Regions from separate parts of the Nocardia sp. NBC_01388 genome, predicted to be linked through region 1. Evidence: riboswitches for the same ligand, from Rfam matches in the RefSeq annotation. Region 1 holds a riboswitch; each other region holds the start of a gene.
The links. Region 1 has a riboswitch for S-adenosylmethionine ahead of OG716_RS26470 (bifunctional o-acetylhomoserine/o-acetylserine sulfhydrylase). Riboswitches for the same ligand answer to the same signal wherever they lie in the genome.
Positions count from the first base shown of each region.

Region 1 (5,072 bases):
TGGTCTGCTGGCCGAGCTGATCGGCGGTGGCCCGCGCACTGGCCGCGAGCACCAGCGCCGCGCCGACCCGTTCGGGATATCCGATCATCCACTCCAGCACCCGCATGCCGCCCATGGAACCGCCCACGACGGCGGCCAGGCGCTCGACCCCGAGCACATCGAAGAACTGGGCCTCCGCGGTCACCTGATCGCGCACGGTGATCTCGGGAAACCTTCCACCCCAAGGCTTTCCGTCCGGCGCCGGCGACGCCGGACCGGTGCTGCCCTTACAGCCGCCGAGCACATTGGTGGCGATGACACACCACTCGCGGGTGTCGATGGCCTTACCGGGACCGATGGTCCCGTCCCACCAGCCGGCCTGATCGTGATGCACATCGGCCGGCCCGATCACATGCGAATCACCGGTCAGCGCATGTTCGATCAGCACCAGATTGTCGGCATTCGCCGATAGTTCGCCCCAGCGTTGCACGGCCAGCGTCACGTCGGGAAGGACGGCGCCGCTCTCCAGCGCCACCTCCCCGATCGTAATGCTGCCGAGCGTGCCGTCCGGCGGCGGAAGCAGGACTTCCGCCGTCGAACGGGCAGTGCTCGATTCGATATTCGCGGTCAACTTGCGGCCGCCGTCAATCCGGCGCGCAGGTCCGCCAGGATGTCGTCGATGCCCTCGATACCCACGGCCAAACGGACCAGACCAGGGGTGACGCCGGAGGCGAGCTGCTCCTCGGGTGTCAGCTGGGAGTGGGTGGTGGACGCCGGGTGGATGACGAGGGAACGCACATCCCCGATGTTAGCGACATGGCTGTGCAGCACCAGGGTGTCCACGAACTTCTTGCCCGCATCCACGCCGCCGGCCAGTTCGAACGAGACGATGGCGCCGGCACCCTTGGGAGCCAGTTGTTTGCCCCGCTCGAACCACGGCGAGCTGGGCAGCCCCGCGTAGTAGACCTTCTCGACGCCCGGCTGCTGTGTCAGGAACTCCGCCACGGCCTCCGCGTTGGACACGTGCCGCTCCAGCCGCAGACTCAGTGTTTCGATGCCCTGGCTGATCAGGAAGGCGTTGAACGGCGAAGCCGCGGCGCCCAGATCGCGCAGCAGCTGCACCCGTGCCTTGAGTGCGTACGCCGGTGCGCCGAGATCGGCGAAGACGGCGCCGTGGTAGCTGGGATCGGGGGTGGTGAAGCCCGGGAAGCGCGGCTCACCGTCGGCATCGCGCACGGTCCAGTCGAAGGTGCCGCCGTCGACGATCACGCCCGCGACCGCGGCGCCGTGCCCGCCCAGGTACTTGGTGGCCGAGTGCACCACGATGTCCGCGCCGTGCTTCAGCGGCTGGAGCAGGTACGGCGTGGCGACGGTGTTGTCCACGATCAGCGGGATGCCCGCCGCGTGCGCGACACCGGCGATGCCCGGGATATCGAAGATCGAGCTGCTCGGATTGGCGATGGTCTCGCCGTAGAACGCCTTGGTGTTCGGCCGTACGGCCGCTTCCCACTGCGCCAGATCATCGGGATCCTCGACGAAGCCGACCTCGATGCCCAGCTTGGGCAGCGAGTAGTGGAAGAGGTTGTAGGTACCGCCGTACAGGTGCGGGCTGGACACGATGTGATCGCCCGCCGAGGCGAGGTTCAGGATCGCGTAGGTCTCCGCGGCCTGTCCGGAGGCCAGCAGCAGTGCGGCCACACCGCCCTCGAGCGCGGCGATGCGCTGCTCCACCACGTCCTGGGTGGGATTCATGATGCGGGTGTAGATATTGCCCGGCTCGGCGAGACCGAACAGCGCGGCGGCGTGATCGGTATCGCGGAAGGCGTACGAGGTGGTCTGGTAGATCGGCAGGGCGCGCGCGCCGGTGGTGGCGTCGGGGGCCTGTCCGGCGTGGATCTGCTTGGTCTCGAAGGACCAGTTGGCCGGGCCGATGTCGCTGGTTGCCGAAGAGGCAGCGGGCGCGGTCGAGTCACTCATGTCGTGCTCCAGAGAAAAGGTCGCCGAATGGCGGAGGTGGACGTTATCGGAAGGCGAATAAGCTTCGACAACAACACATCTCGGGTCCTCCTACAGTGCGCTTGCGCTCGGCCTTCGAGCGCCTGGTCCTCACCCGGAGCACCCCGCCGCTGCTGGAGGGTTGCCGATCAGCGAGCCGGGGCTTAACGCTGATGCTCTTGACCTGATGCGAAATTCTAACGGGGACCGGTGGCGGCCGTCGCGACGGGGAGGGCGCAACTGCGCGTGTACTCCTCATAGGCGGCGACCACATTGTCGATGAGCTCGCGTGCCGTGCTCGCACTGGAGCAATCGGGGAACTCGGAGGAGGCGTCGAATTCGCACTCCATGCCGATGCGCACGATGGCGTGCCAGGTGGCCGAGATCATCCGCACCGGCATGGCATTCGGATCGGTCCGCAGGCGTTCGGCGAGCACCGTCGTCATGGACAGGGTCTTGGTATCGGCCGCGGACAGGCTTTCGGCGCGGACTGTCGCATTGCTCTGCGTGATGCGCTGCATCTGCTGAAACCAGTGGAACGGCAGCGGATTGTCGCCCTCGATGACCTGCTCGACCACGGCCATGAACGCGTCGAGCAGGGCCTGCAGTTCATTGCCGGTGATGGGCTGCGCGCGCAGCTGGTCGGCGAGCGCCCGGCCCATGTCCTCGATCGGGGCGATGACGATCGCCTCTTTGCTGTCGAAGTACCGGTTGATGGTGCGCGGTGAGACATCGGCCGCATCGGCGATCTGCTCGACGGTGGTGGCGTCGAAACCCTGCGCGTCGCACAGCTGCAGCGCCACATCGATGATGCGCGTCCGGGTCTGCTGCTTCTTGCGCTCGCGCAGACCCGGCCGGTGACGCTCCAGACTCGCCCGCTCGGGGCTGTGGAGTGTCAGTGAACCGGCATGCGTCGACGACTCGGACATGTCGTCATTGTATAGCCGTCCGGCGATATTGTGACGAGAACCGCCAACTGTCTGATTGCGACACTTTTCTCTTGACGCCAATTGTCTGGAGGTGCCACGATGGACCAGGCTGTTCGAACCACTCCTGAGGAGACGGCATGACCACTGGGATGGCGACTCTCGCGCCCGATGAAAAATCAAGTCAGACAAGCGCTTCCAAGCGCTGGCTGGCGCTGGGCGTGATTGCCATGGCCCAGCTGATGGTGGTGCTCGACGCCACCATCGTCACTATTTCCCTGCCCTTCGCCCAGCAGGACCTGGGCATCAGCGACGGCAACCGGCAGTGGATCCTCACCGCCTACACGCTGATCTTCGGTGGCCTGCTGCTGCTCGGCGGCCGGCTCGCCGACTACCTCGGCCGTCGCCGCATCTTCCTGATCGGCCTGATCGGTTTCGCCGGCGCCTCGGCGCTGGCCGGACTGGCGCAGAACACCGCGGAACTGTTCGCCGGTCGCGGCCTGCAGGGCGCGTTCGGCGCACTGCTGGCGCCGGCGGCGCTGTCGCTGGTGTCGATCACCTTCACCGAGCCCAAGGAGCGGGCCCGCGCGTTCGGCGTCTTCGCCGGCGTCTCGGCGGGCGGCGCGGCCATCGGCCTGATCGTCGGCGGTCTGCTCACCGAGTACGCCAGCTGGCGCTGGTGCCTGCTGGTGAACACGCCCATCGCACTGCTGGCCTTCGCCGGCGCCATGGCCTTCGTCATCAAGGACATTCCCGCGCCGCGCACCGGCGGGTACGACCTGCCCGGCGCGGTCACCGCGACGCTCGGTTTGATCTCGGTCGTCTACGGCTTCAGCCGCGCGGCATCGGACGGCTGGACCGCGAGCACCACCCTCGGCTTCCTCGTCGCGGGTGTGGCACTGCTCGTCGCCTTCGTGGTTATCGAACGTCGAACAGCGAATCCGCTGCTGCCACTGCGTATTCCGGGTGAGATCAACCGAGGCGGCTCATTCCTGGTCGCGCTCATCACCCCGATCGCCATGTTCGCCATGTTCCTGAACCTGAGCTTCTACCTGCAGCTCACCCTCGGGTACTCGGCGCTCAAGGCGGGTGTGTCGTTCCTGCCGTTCCCGGTGGGCATCGTCATCTCGGCCGGTATCGCCAGCGCGCTGCTGCCGAAGATCGGGCCGCGCCCGGTCATGCTGACCGGTGCGGTGCTCGGTACGGGCGGTCTGCTGTACCTGGCGCAGCTGTCCTTCGGTGACAGCTACGCCACCAGCGTGCTGCCGGCCATCCTGCTCATCGCGCTCGGTATGGGCGGATTGTTCGTGGCCATGCAGACCACCGCGCTGCATCAGGTGGACGAGAAGGATTCCGGTGTGGCCAGTGCGCTGCTGAACGCGGCGCAGCAGGTCGGCGGTTCCATCGGCACCGCGCTGCTGATGACGCTCTCGGTGCAGGCGGCCGAGCGGTATGCCAAGAATCACCCGACCATCGACAATGTGGTGGCCCGGGCGGCGATCCACAGTTATGACGTGGCGTTCTACGCGGGCGCCGGTTTCTTCCTGCTGACCATTCCGATCATCGCGTTCATGATCCGGGACAAGCCGGAAACGCTGCTGGAGGGCTCCGAGCACGTGCACGTCGGAGTCTGAGCTACTACCGCTTTCGCGGGCCGCGTCCTCTCCGGAGGCGCGGCCCGCGTCGCGTCGGGGGCAACCCGTGTCGCGCCGGGAAAGCCCCGTGGTGACGGTGCACACTACTCACCGGTAACCGAGGGCGGGGTCCCGCACAGCGGGGGCTGCCCGTGCGGTGCGGTTCATAGCAGCAGTACGCTCGTCTTGTTTGGCGCCACAAACTGTACGGACCTGGTACCAGAGGTCCCGCAGAAAACGCCGGGCATATACGTTGTTTGTTGAACAGCCGGGGTCCCCGCTCACAAGCGTGCTCACCCGGCCGTGCAATGGGAGCACCACCTTCCTAGGAGGACACGAAGTCCATGTCCAAGATCAAGGTTGAAGGGACTGTCGTCGAACTCGATGGCGACGAGATGACCCGGATCATCTGGCAGTTCATCAAGGACAAGCTGATAATTCCGTACCTCGATGTGAACCTCGAGTACTACGACCTCGGCATCGAGTACCGCGACAAGACCGATGATCAGGTCACCGTCGACGCCGCCAACGCCATCAA
Region 1 covers NZ_CP109553.1:5,397,356-5,402,427, reverse strand. Annotated here, with positions in the region: gene OG716_RS26475 (homoserine O-acetyltransferase) at 1-610, opposite strand, end outside; gene OG716_RS26470 (bifunctional o-acetylhomoserine/o-acetylserine sulfhydrylase) at 607-1,956, opposite strand; SAM riboswitch class IV at 2,049-2,159, opposite strand; gene OG716_RS26465 (TetR/AcrR family transcriptional regulator) at 2,172-2,903, opposite strand; gene OG716_RS26460 (MFS transporter) at 3,041-4,534, shown strand; gene OG716_RS26455 (NADP-dependent isocitrate dehydrogenase) at 4,879-5,072, shown strand, end outside.

Region 2 (5,072 bases), 700 kb from region 1:
TGGACTGATCCGCACCCCACCCCCTAGCGTCGTTTCGGGGGATCCCAAATCCGCGCAACACTTCGCACCCCCGCGCGATATTTCACACTCCCCGGAATATCCAGCCCCCGGACGACGTAGGTTCGGAATGTGACCGATTCTCCGCCGCCCGGCACCGAGCTATTCACGCACGGCGCCGACTTCCAAGCGCCCGACGACCTGAGCGGCATCACCGCCCAGCAGTACCGGGCCGCCATGCGGCACTATCCCGCCGGCGTCACCATCGTCACCCTGCATTCCGAGGCCGGTCCGGTCGGTTTCACCGCCACCTCCTTCGCCTCCCTCTCGGCGGAGCCGCCGCTCATCTCCTTCAATATCGCCGCGACCTCCTCCAGCCTCACCGCCCTGTCGAACGCCGATTCGGTGGTTGTGCACTTCCTCGGCGAACATCAGAAGCATCTGGCCCAGCGATTCAGCCGCAGCGCCGAGGAGCGCTTCACCGATCGGTCGCTGTGGACCACCCTGCCGAGCAGCGAACCGGTCCTGCACGGCACTCCGATCTGGGTGCGGGCCACCGTGCATCAGCTCATTCCCATCGGCGATCACACGCTTGTGGTCGGATTGGTCACGCGCGTGCACGACAACACCGAGGACGCACCCGCCGTCGGGCCGCTGGTCTATTACAACGGCGTCTACCACCGCGCCGAGATCGCCGACTGAGCCAGCGCGCTATTGCGCCCAGGTCGCATGCGCTCAGGCCGCCGAGGCCACCGTGCCGAGGCCCAGCGCCGCCAGGATGGCCGCGCTCACCTGTTCCAGCCGATCTCGCACCTTGGGCTTGCGCAGCAGCGCCACCGCGCGCGAGGCGGCGACCGCCAGCAGCACCATTTCGATTGCGGCAATGGTGCATTCGATGGCGCCGAGGCCGAGCGTGTTCGCGAAGGTCACCTGGGACAGGAACTGCGGGAGCACCGCGAGATAGAACAGCCCGACCTTCGGGTTGAAAATGCAGGACAGCAATCCCGCAGCGAATGCCGAGCGAACGGATACCCGCTGCGACTGAACCCCGTCCGCGGTGAGTTCCGGGGCGCCCGCCGCCTGGCCGCGCCGGTGTTCGAGCAGGGCGCGAACGCCCAAGTACAGCAGGTAGATTCCGCCGATCACCTTCAAGCTGCGATAGGCCGTCGCCGACTGTTCCAGCAGCGCCGCGACACCCGCCGCGACCACCACCGCCCAGACCAGCCCGCCGAACGACGATCCGACCGCCGCGGCGATACCGGGGCGGCGCCCGGCCATCGTGAAGCGCAGCACCAGAAAGGTATCCGGGCCGGGAGTGAGGGCCAGCAGTACGCACAGCCCGATAAAGCTCAGCAGCAGAGGGAAACTCACACCTCTATCGCAACGCACCCCGGCACTCCGGCGCAAGGGCGGGCCGGAGCCCCTGCGGGAGAGACAAATAGAAAGCCGCCGACCCTATCCGGAGGGAATGGCCGGCGGCTCCCCCGAGCAGCAGAGATTCAGTTCCGCGCGCTGAATTCCGCGCCCAGTTCGCGGAACACATCGGTGTTCATCGAGAACGCGAGACGAGCTTCGTCGAGCACCGGCTCGACCTCCGGACCGGCGATCGGCAGCGCGTCCAGGTTTTCCCGGTATTCGCGCTTGAACGCGGCCGGGTTGGAGATGTCGCCGAAGACGTAGAAGCGGACGCCGTCACCCTTCTTGGGCAGGTCCCACAGCTTCTCCGCAGTGCCGCGAATGACCTGTCCGCCCGAGAGATCGCCCAGGTAGCGGGTGTAGTGGTGCACCACATAACCGGCCGGCCAGGTGCGCGCGCACTCGTCGATGCGGGCTGCGTAGGCGGCGGTGGACGGCAGGGCCACCAGTTCATCGCGCCACTTCGCGCCGCCGAGGTGGGCGAGGTCGATTTCGAGGGCCGCCAGGCGATTCAGCTCCGGCTTGACGAACGGCCCGGCGATCGGGTCGGAAGCCAGTGCGGCGGAATGCTTTTCGAGGGCGTCGTAAACGAACCAGAGTTGCGAGGTGTAGCGGTAGAAGGCCTCGACGCCGAGCTTCCCCTGCAGCAGATCGCTCATGAAAGTGGAGTGTTCGGCCTCGGCGTGCTGCTGCTCGGTCGCGGAACGAATGAGCGTCGAGAACGGCGCGGTATCCAGCATGGTCGAGCTCCTCGTTTCGAACCGGGGGCGCCCACCTTTGGCTACCCTAACTTCCCCCTTGACGATACGCGTCAGCAACGATCGCGCGATTCGAACTTTGCGGCCCACCCACTCCAACTTTCGGATGATTTTTCCGAAGAGGTTGACAGGACCCCGGCACATCTGCGAGCCTTCCGAATCAGGTCATGAGTACCAGCGTCAAGCCCTGGCTAGCTGGTCGGCAACCCTCCTCCGCGGTGGGGTGCTCCAGGTGACGACCGGGCCGCCGCCCGACCGGGCGCGGCAAGCGCGGACTCTCGATCACTCTTTTTCTGATCGCGCGTCCCTTGCCCGAATGGGATTTCGTGATGACTGCATTTGCCGACCAGTCCTGTGCCGCTCTCGCCTCCGTCTCCGGTTGCGATCTGCGGGTACCCCTCGTGCAGGGTGGGACCACCACGTACGCCAACTTCGACTATGCCGCCAGCGCACCGGCATTGACGCAGGTCGCCGACCGGGTGCAGCAGCTGCTGCCGTTCTACGCCAGCGTGCACCGCGGCGCCGGTTACGCCTCCCGCGTCTCCACCGACTGCTACGAAGGCGCCCGCGGCTCGGTCGCCCGATTCCTCAATGCCGCCGACGACCAGGTTGTGGTCTTCACCCGCAACACCACCGATTCGCTGAATCTGCTCGCCGCCTGCGTGCCCGGCGACACCGTGGTGCTCGACGTGGAACACCACGCCAACTTCCTGCCGTGGACCCGAGGCGGTCGCCGGGTGGTGCCGGTCGCGGACACCATCGAGGAGACCATTCAGCGCGTGGTCGCCGAACTGTGCACCAAACCCGCTGCGCTGCTTGCCATTACCGGAGCATCGAACGTCACCGGCGAACTGCTGCCGCTGGAGCGGCTGGCCTGGATCGCGCACCAGTGCGGCACTCGGATCCTGGTGGACGCCGCCCAGCTGGCACCGCACCGGCGCATCGATCTGCAGACCAGTGGCATCGACTACCTGGCCTTCTCCGGGCACAAGGCGTACGCGCCGTTCGGCGCGGGCGTGCTGGTCGGGCGGCGGGACTGGCTCGATGCCGCCGAGCCGTACCTCGCGGGCGGCGGCGCGGTCCGCTCGGTGACCGCCGACGGCGTCGAATGGGCCCCCGCACCGCAGCGGCACGAAGCCGGCTCCCCCAATGTGCTGGGTGTGGCCGCGCTGGCCGCCGCCTGCGACGCCCTCGCCGAACTCGACGAGACCACCGTCCGCGAACACGAGCAGTACCTCACGCACCGCCTGCGCTACGGCCTGAAAACCGTTCCGGGCGTGAACTTCCTGCGCATCTGGCGGGACAGCACCGATGCCGTCGGCATTGTCGCCTTCACCGTCGACGGTTTCGAACCCGGCCAGGTGGCCGCGTACCTCTCCGCCGAACACGGCATCGGCGTCCGCGACGGCCGCTTCTGCGCCCACCCCCTGCTCGCCCGCCTCGGCGTCGACGCGGCCCTGCGCGCCAGCATCGGCCTCGGCAGCACCGCCGCGGCCGTGGACCGCCTGATCGACGCCCTCTCCACCCTCGTCGAAAACGGCCCCACCTGGACCTACGCCAAAACCGAAGGCCACTGGAATCCCACCCCCGAAACCCGCCCCTTCGGCAGCAGCGCCGAGGGCGGAGCCCCCTGCGCCATCTGATCAGCGCTCGAATCGACCGACGCTGGAGGGCGCCCGCCTATCGGGGCCGGGCGCCCTCGAAATCTCAGGGGTCGGGGGCGTAGCCCTGTCCCGCGAGTTGAGGCAGTCCCGAAAGTTGGTTTACGGCACCAGGTAGCGCTCGGCGAGTTCCTCGACGAACGGGTCGTCATCGGAGACGGCGTTCAGCAGATCCAGGTCGTCCTGGACCGAAAGCTGGCGTCCGTCATCGCGTTCCTGGTCCGGCCCGTCCTCCGCGAGCTGGCGGATCAGCTTCGCTCGCACACGGTCTTTCAGAGAATCACTCATATCCAGAGCATGCCCTGATCGGCGGGAATTACGCGAACAGGCACGCCGGACCCCGCCCGGAGACCGGCCCCCGCGGATCGACCGGGCGAATTACACCGGGGCCAGCCATGTTCCCCACGGCGTATTGCGCAGCACCGTATATAGGAGAAGCAGCGCCAGCGCCGCCCAGAGCGCCGGCTTCGGCAGTACCTTCGGGATCCGCGGTATCGGCTTCCCCTGCCAGCCGAACACCAGCGCGGTAACCAGCCAGCCGAGGAAACCCAGCAGCAGCGGCAGAATCAGCACATTGCTGTGCAGGGCATCGACCACATGCCCCTCGGTGAGATTGTGCAGCCCGCGCAACCCGCCGCACCCGGGGCACCAGTACCCCGTCAACTCCTTGAACGGGCAGAACCCGTACGCCCCCTGCACATGCGGATCCCGGAAATGCAGCAGCGCCAGCCCTCCCGCGACCGCACCCCCGGACAGCAGCGGCAAACCCATACCCAGCCATCTGGGGCGGGGGGCGGGTTCGACCTCGGTCGGGGGCATGGTGTGCACGCGAACAACGGTAGTCGCGGCCACCGCAATCTGCCAGATCGCAGCCGACTTCGCACCCCCCGGACAGCTTTGTCCGATATGACCCATTTGGATGGTGAGCTGGCCGAACGGACACGGACACTCGTCCAGAACCGTGGGTATGCTGCCCCCGCAACAGTTTTCGATCGGGGGAATTCCATCTCATGAGCCAGAATCAACCAGGCAGCAGCACAATCGCCCGCGCCTCCGCCGCCGCCGGCGCACTCGCCATCATCATTCTCGCCAAGGTCGGCGGCCGCGTCATCGGCCACATGTTCGGCCTCCTAGGCGTCCTGGTCCTACTCCTCATCTCGGTAGGCGTCTACTTCGTCTTCAAAAAGAAGGACACCCCACCCGCCACCCCGGAGCCGACCCAGTTCGACCCGAGCCTCCC
Region 2 covers NZ_CP109553.1:6,101,387-6,106,458, forward strand. Annotated here, with positions in the region: gene OG716_RS29470 (YbaK/EbsC family protein) at 1-8, shown strand, start outside; gene OG716_RS29475 (flavin reductase family protein) at 235-699, shown strand; gene OG716_RS29480 (LysE family translocator) at 733-1,368, opposite strand; gene OG716_RS29485 (heme oxygenase (biliverdin-producing)) at 1,497-2,153, opposite strand; SAM riboswitch class IV at 2,335-2,448, shown strand; gene OG716_RS29490 (aminotransferase class V-fold PLP-dependent enzyme) at 2,501-3,814, shown strand; gene OG716_RS29495 (hypothetical protein) at 3,935-4,120, opposite strand; gene OG716_RS29500 (DUF2752 domain-containing protein) at 4,211-4,651, opposite strand; gene OG716_RS29505 (hypothetical protein) at 4,843-5,072, shown strand, end outside.
Region 2: it holds a riboswitch for S-adenosylmethionine, as region 1 does, so the genes downstream of both, OG716_RS29490 (aminotransferase class V-fold PLP-dependent enzyme) here and OG716_RS26470 (bifunctional o-acetylhomoserine/o-acetylserine sulfhydrylase) in region 1, are expected to answer to the same signal.

Region 3 (5,072 bases), 1.5 Mb from region 1:
GCCACAGCGCGCGATTGATGTGCGCGGTGGTGTGCCCGACCTCCCAGTCGGAGAAGGTGTCGTAAACGGCCAGGTGCACTGCCTTCGCCATGACAGCATTCTGTCATAATTGACAGCATACTGTCAATGGATGCGACGTCCGGAAACGACAAAGGGCCGGAACCGTCGATGACGGTTCCGGCCCCGGTTGCCGATCAGCTCAGGGCGTTACCCAGATCGTTCAGCAGATCCTCGACATCCTCGAGACCGATCGAGATACGGACCACGCCATCCGTAATGCCGATGGCCGCACGGCCTTCCGGCCCCATCGCCCGATGGGTGGTGGTGGCGGGATGCGTGATCAGCGTCTTCGAATCGCCGAGGTTATTGGAGATGTCGATGATGCGCAGGCCGTTGAGCACCTCGAACGCCCGCTTCTTGGCCTCCTCCGGCAGCGCCTTCAGCTCGAAGGTCACCACCGTGCCGCCGCCGGACATCTGCTTCCTGGCCAGCTCGTACTGCGGATGGGACGGCAGGAACGGGTATTTCACCCACGACACCGCCGGATGCTGCTCCAGGAATTCGGCGATCCGCAGCGCGGACTCGGTGGACTGGCGCACGCGCAGCGGCATGGTCTCCAGACCCTTGAGCAGCGTCCAGGCATTGAACGGGCTCAGAGCCGGACCGGTATGGCGCATAAGGTTTTTCACCGGACCGTCGATGTACTCGTGCGAACCCAGAATCGCGCCGCCGAGCACCCGGCCCTGGCCGTCGATGTGCTTGGTGCCGGAGTACACCAGCACATCCGCGCCGAGATCGAAGCCCTTCTGCAGCAGCGGAGTGGCAAAGACGTTGTCCAGCACCACCTGTGCGCCCGCGGCATGCGCGAGATCGCAGACCGCGCGCACATCCACCAGCGTCTGCATGGGGTTGGACGGGGTCTCGAAGAAGACGGCCTGGGTCGGCACCGAGAGCGCCTCTTCCCACTGCGCCAGATCCTCGCCGTCGACGAAGACGGTCTCCACACCCCAGCGCGGCAGGATCTCATTGGCCACCACGAAGCAGGAACCGAAGAGACTGCGGGCGGCGACCAGGCGGTCACCCGCGCCGAGCAGCGCACCCAGTGCGGTGAAGACCGCGGACATGCCACTGGCGGTGGCGAAACACGCTTCGGCGCCGTCGAGCAGGCGCAAGCGCTCCTCGAACATGGCGACCGTCGGATTGCCGTAGCGCGAGTAGACGAAATGCTTGATATCGCCGGTGAACGCGGCCTCGGCGGCCTCGGCGCTCTCGTAGACGAAGCCCGAATTCAGGAACAGCGCCTCGGAGGTCTCATCGAAACCGGAGCGGCGCAAGCCACCTCGCACGCCGAGCGTGGACGGGCCGACGCCCTCGGGAAGCGGTCGCTCGAACGAACCACCGGTGATCATGACTGCCTCCAATCGATACAGCCCCATCGGCGCGCCCTCATGACTGCCTCCAATCGATACAGCCCCATCGGCGCGCCCTCATGACTGCCTCCACGGCAGCCCATCGGCGCGCCAGCCCTCGCTGCCGCGGTGTCCCTGCGCGTCGAGCGCGCCTTCGAAACCCTCGAGGACATTGAAGGCCGGTGCGAGCCCGATGCCCGTCGCCGCCGTCGCCGCACCGATGGAGCGCTGGCCGGAGCGACAGATGAAGATCACCGGCGCTTCCGAATCCGGCTCACGATCGGCGAGCGCCTGCTTCAACTGGTCCACGAACCGGGCATTGCGCGTGCCGGTGGCGTCGACCCATTCGATCAGCGCGGTCGGCCGCCCGATGCCACTGGTATCGGGGACGCCGACAAAGCGCCACTCGGCTTCGGTGCGCACATCCACCAGCACCGCATTCGGATTGTCCCGCAACAGTTCCCACGCCTGCTTCGGCGTCAGGTCACCCGCGTAACTCATATCGACCTCCTGTGAATCCGCACTTGCCGCACCGTTGCCCGATGCGCGGCCAGGTCGTCACCCGGAGCACCCCGCCGCGGAGGAGGGTTGCCGATCAGCGAGCCGGGGCTTCGCGCTGATACTCATGACCTGGGTTGAGATTGCCGAAAATCATGCCCCCCTGTCAAACTCTGTTTAATTTGCCTCCGCTCCGCTCCGGCGGGTTCGCGGGCCTGTTACCTGGGTCTTCCCTCCTCCGCTCCTCCGCTTCGCTCCCCCGCTCCGGCAGTCCAGACCCAGGCGGGCCGCGAACTTGGGGCTGGTGAGGACCTCAGGAATTGCAGACCAGCCAGGTCGTATCTGCGCGGGTGAAGTTCCAGGTGGCGGTCGTATCGTGGCTGTCGGCGCGGAAGGTGACCGCGGCGGTCGCGCGATCGCCGTCGATTTTCGGGTCGGCGAGCCCCACGATGTCGAGTTTCGGGCCGCCCTCGACCGCGGTTTTCAGCGGCGAGCGGTTGTCGTCGAAGCCCTTGCACACCACGGTCGGATCGAGTGCGCCACCCGCGCTGCGGGATTGGATGAAATTGCGAGCGGCGACGGCCAGCTGGCCGGAATCTGTGAGATTCTTCTCAGCCGGCGACATCAGGGTGGCGATCACGATCCCGATAACCACCAGCACCAGGATGCCGGCCGCCAACAGGAACGGAAGCATGCTCCTGGCCTCGGCCTGATCGATCGGAACCGCCTGGTCATCGACGTCGCTCATGGGTAGATCATGCCCGTCGCGCCGGAGCGCGCGATCCGCCGCACCGGTCAGCGAACGCGATGGGCATTCGTACAGTTCACCGCACCGGCGCGGGCGGGGTGTTCCTTCCACCGATAGAATCAGCACAATTTCCCTGAACGAGCGGGAATAGCGGTACCAGGCAGCAACGCTGCAGCTTCGGGGATCCAACGAAGGCACCCGGGGCGAGGGCGTCAACTTAGCCTAAGCTAAGAACGACGGCTGAGACTTGACGACAGATAGTTCCAACCAAAGGTGCGCGTGAGAATGACCGAACAGAGTGCAGCGACCGATACGCAGTCCGGGACGGTGTCCGACTCGCACCACGGTGCGGCGGCCCGCCCGCTCCGCATTGCGATCGTGGGCGCCGGTCCGGCCGGAATCTACGCCGCCGACGCGTTGATGAAGTCCGACGCCCCCACAGGTTTCGGCGGAGTGAGCATCGACCTCTACGAGCGGATGCCCGCACCGTTCGGTCTGATCCGCTACGGCGTCGCCCCCGACCACCCGCGCATCAAGGGCATCATCACCGCCCTGCACAAGGTGCTCGACAAGGAGCAGGTCCGCCTGCTCGGCAATATCGACTACGGCGTCGACATCACCCTGGAAGACCTGCAGCGCTTCTACGACGCGGTCATCTTCTCCACCGGCGCCAATGCCGACCGCGCGCTCGAGGTCCCGGGCATCGAGCTCGAGGGCAGCTTCGGCGCCGCCGACTTCGTCTCCTGGTACGACGGGCATCCGGATGTGCCGCGCACCTGGCCATTGGACGCCGAAAAGGTTGCCGTGCTGGGCGTCGGCAATGTGGCCCTGGATGTGGCGCGCGTGCTCGCCAAGACCGGCGACGAACTGCTCCCCACCGAGATCCCGCCGAACGTGTACGCGGGCCTGAAGGAGAACAAGGCGCTCGAGGTGCACGTCTTCGGACGTCGCGGCCCCGCGCAGGCCAAGTTCACCCCGCTCGAGCTACGCGAACTGGACCACTCCCCGACCATCGAGGTCATCGTCGACCCCGAGGACATCGACTACGACGAGGGTTCAGAGGCCGCACGCCGGCACTCGAAGCAGGTCGACATGATCTGCAACACCCTCGAGCAGTGGGCCATTCGCGATGTGGGCGACCGCCCGCACAAGCTGTTCCTGCACTTCTTCGAGAGCCCCGCCGAGATCCTCGGTGACGCCGACGGCAAGGTCATCGGCCTGCGCACCGAGCGCACCGCGCTCGACGGCACCGGAAACGTCAAGGGCTCCGGCACTTTCAAGGACTTCGACGTCCAGGCGGTGTACCGCGCGGTCGGCTACCTGTCGCAGAACATTCCGGCCCTGCCGTTCGACGACCAGGCCGGCACCGTCCCCAACGAGGCCGGGCGCGTCCTGCTCGACGAGGATGCCGACGGCGCGGCGCGCTTCATGCCGCAGACCTACGTCACCGGTTGGATCAAGCGCGGCCCGGTCGGCCTCATCGGCCACACCAAGGGCGACGCGAACGAGACCATCGCCTGCCTGCTCGACGACGCCGCCGGTTTCACCCCGGCTGCCGAGCCGGAGCTGGACGCGGTGACCTCGTTCCTCGAGAACAAGGGCGTCCCCTTCACCACCTGGGCCGGCTGGTACCGCCTGGACGCGCACGAGCGCGCCCTGGGCGAACCGGAAGGCCGCGAGCGGGTGAAGGTTGTCGAGCGCGAGGACATGATTCGCGCGAGCGAGCCGGACAAGGTTTCCTGATAGCCCTGACCTGGCTGAATCCGCCAGGTGGACAAGGTCTTCCGCACTTGTCACCGTTGTGAGGCATGCTGATCACGTGTTCGATGCCCATCTCCACATCTTCGACCCGCGGTTCCCGCTGGCCGAGAACGAGGGCTACCTGCCCGACCCGTACACCATTGCCGACTATCGGCGGCGCATGCAGCGCTTCGATATCGACAGTGGCGCGGTGGTCGCCGGTTCCTTCCAGGGCAACGAGCACACCTTTCTCCGGGCCGCCCTCGCCGAATTGGGCGAGGGCTGGGTCGGCGTCGCGAATCTGAGCGAGGACGCCACCGACGAGGAGATCATCGAGCTGGACCGCGCCGGCGTGCGCGCGATCCGGTTCAATTTCAAGCGCGCGGGCGGCGATATCGTCGGGCTCACCATGCTGGCGCTGCGGGCCTATGAGCTGGTCGGCTGGCATGTGGAGCTGTATATCGACGGGTCCATGCTCGGATCGCTGGAACCGGTCATCACCAAACTGCCGACGCTGTCCATCGACCACCTCGGCATGTCCGACGACTGCCTGCCGTACCTGCTGAATCTTGTCGATCGCGGGGCGAAGGTGAAAGCGTCCGGATTCGGCCGCGTCTCGATGAATGTGGGCGCCGCGCTGCGCCGGATTCACGCGGTGAATCCGGAGGCGCTCATGT
Region 3 covers NZ_CP109553.1:6,934,816-6,939,887, reverse strand. Annotated here, with positions in the region: gene OG716_RS33195 (type 1 glutamine amidotransferase family protein) at 1-91, opposite strand, end outside; gene OG716_RS33190 (O-succinylhomoserine sulfhydrylase) at 195-1,409, opposite strand; gene OG716_RS33185 (rhodanese-like domain-containing protein) at 1,488-1,910, opposite strand; SAM riboswitch class IV at 1,925-2,040, opposite strand; gene OG716_RS33180 (hypothetical protein) at 2,221-2,655, opposite strand; gene OG716_RS33175 (FAD-dependent oxidoreductase) at 2,941-4,398, shown strand; gene OG716_RS33170 (amidohydrolase family protein) at 4,475-5,072, shown strand, end outside.
Region 3: it holds a riboswitch for S-adenosylmethionine, as region 1 does, so the genes downstream of both, OG716_RS33185 (rhodanese-like domain-containing protein) here and OG716_RS26470 (bifunctional o-acetylhomoserine/o-acetylserine sulfhydrylase) in region 1, are expected to answer to the same signal.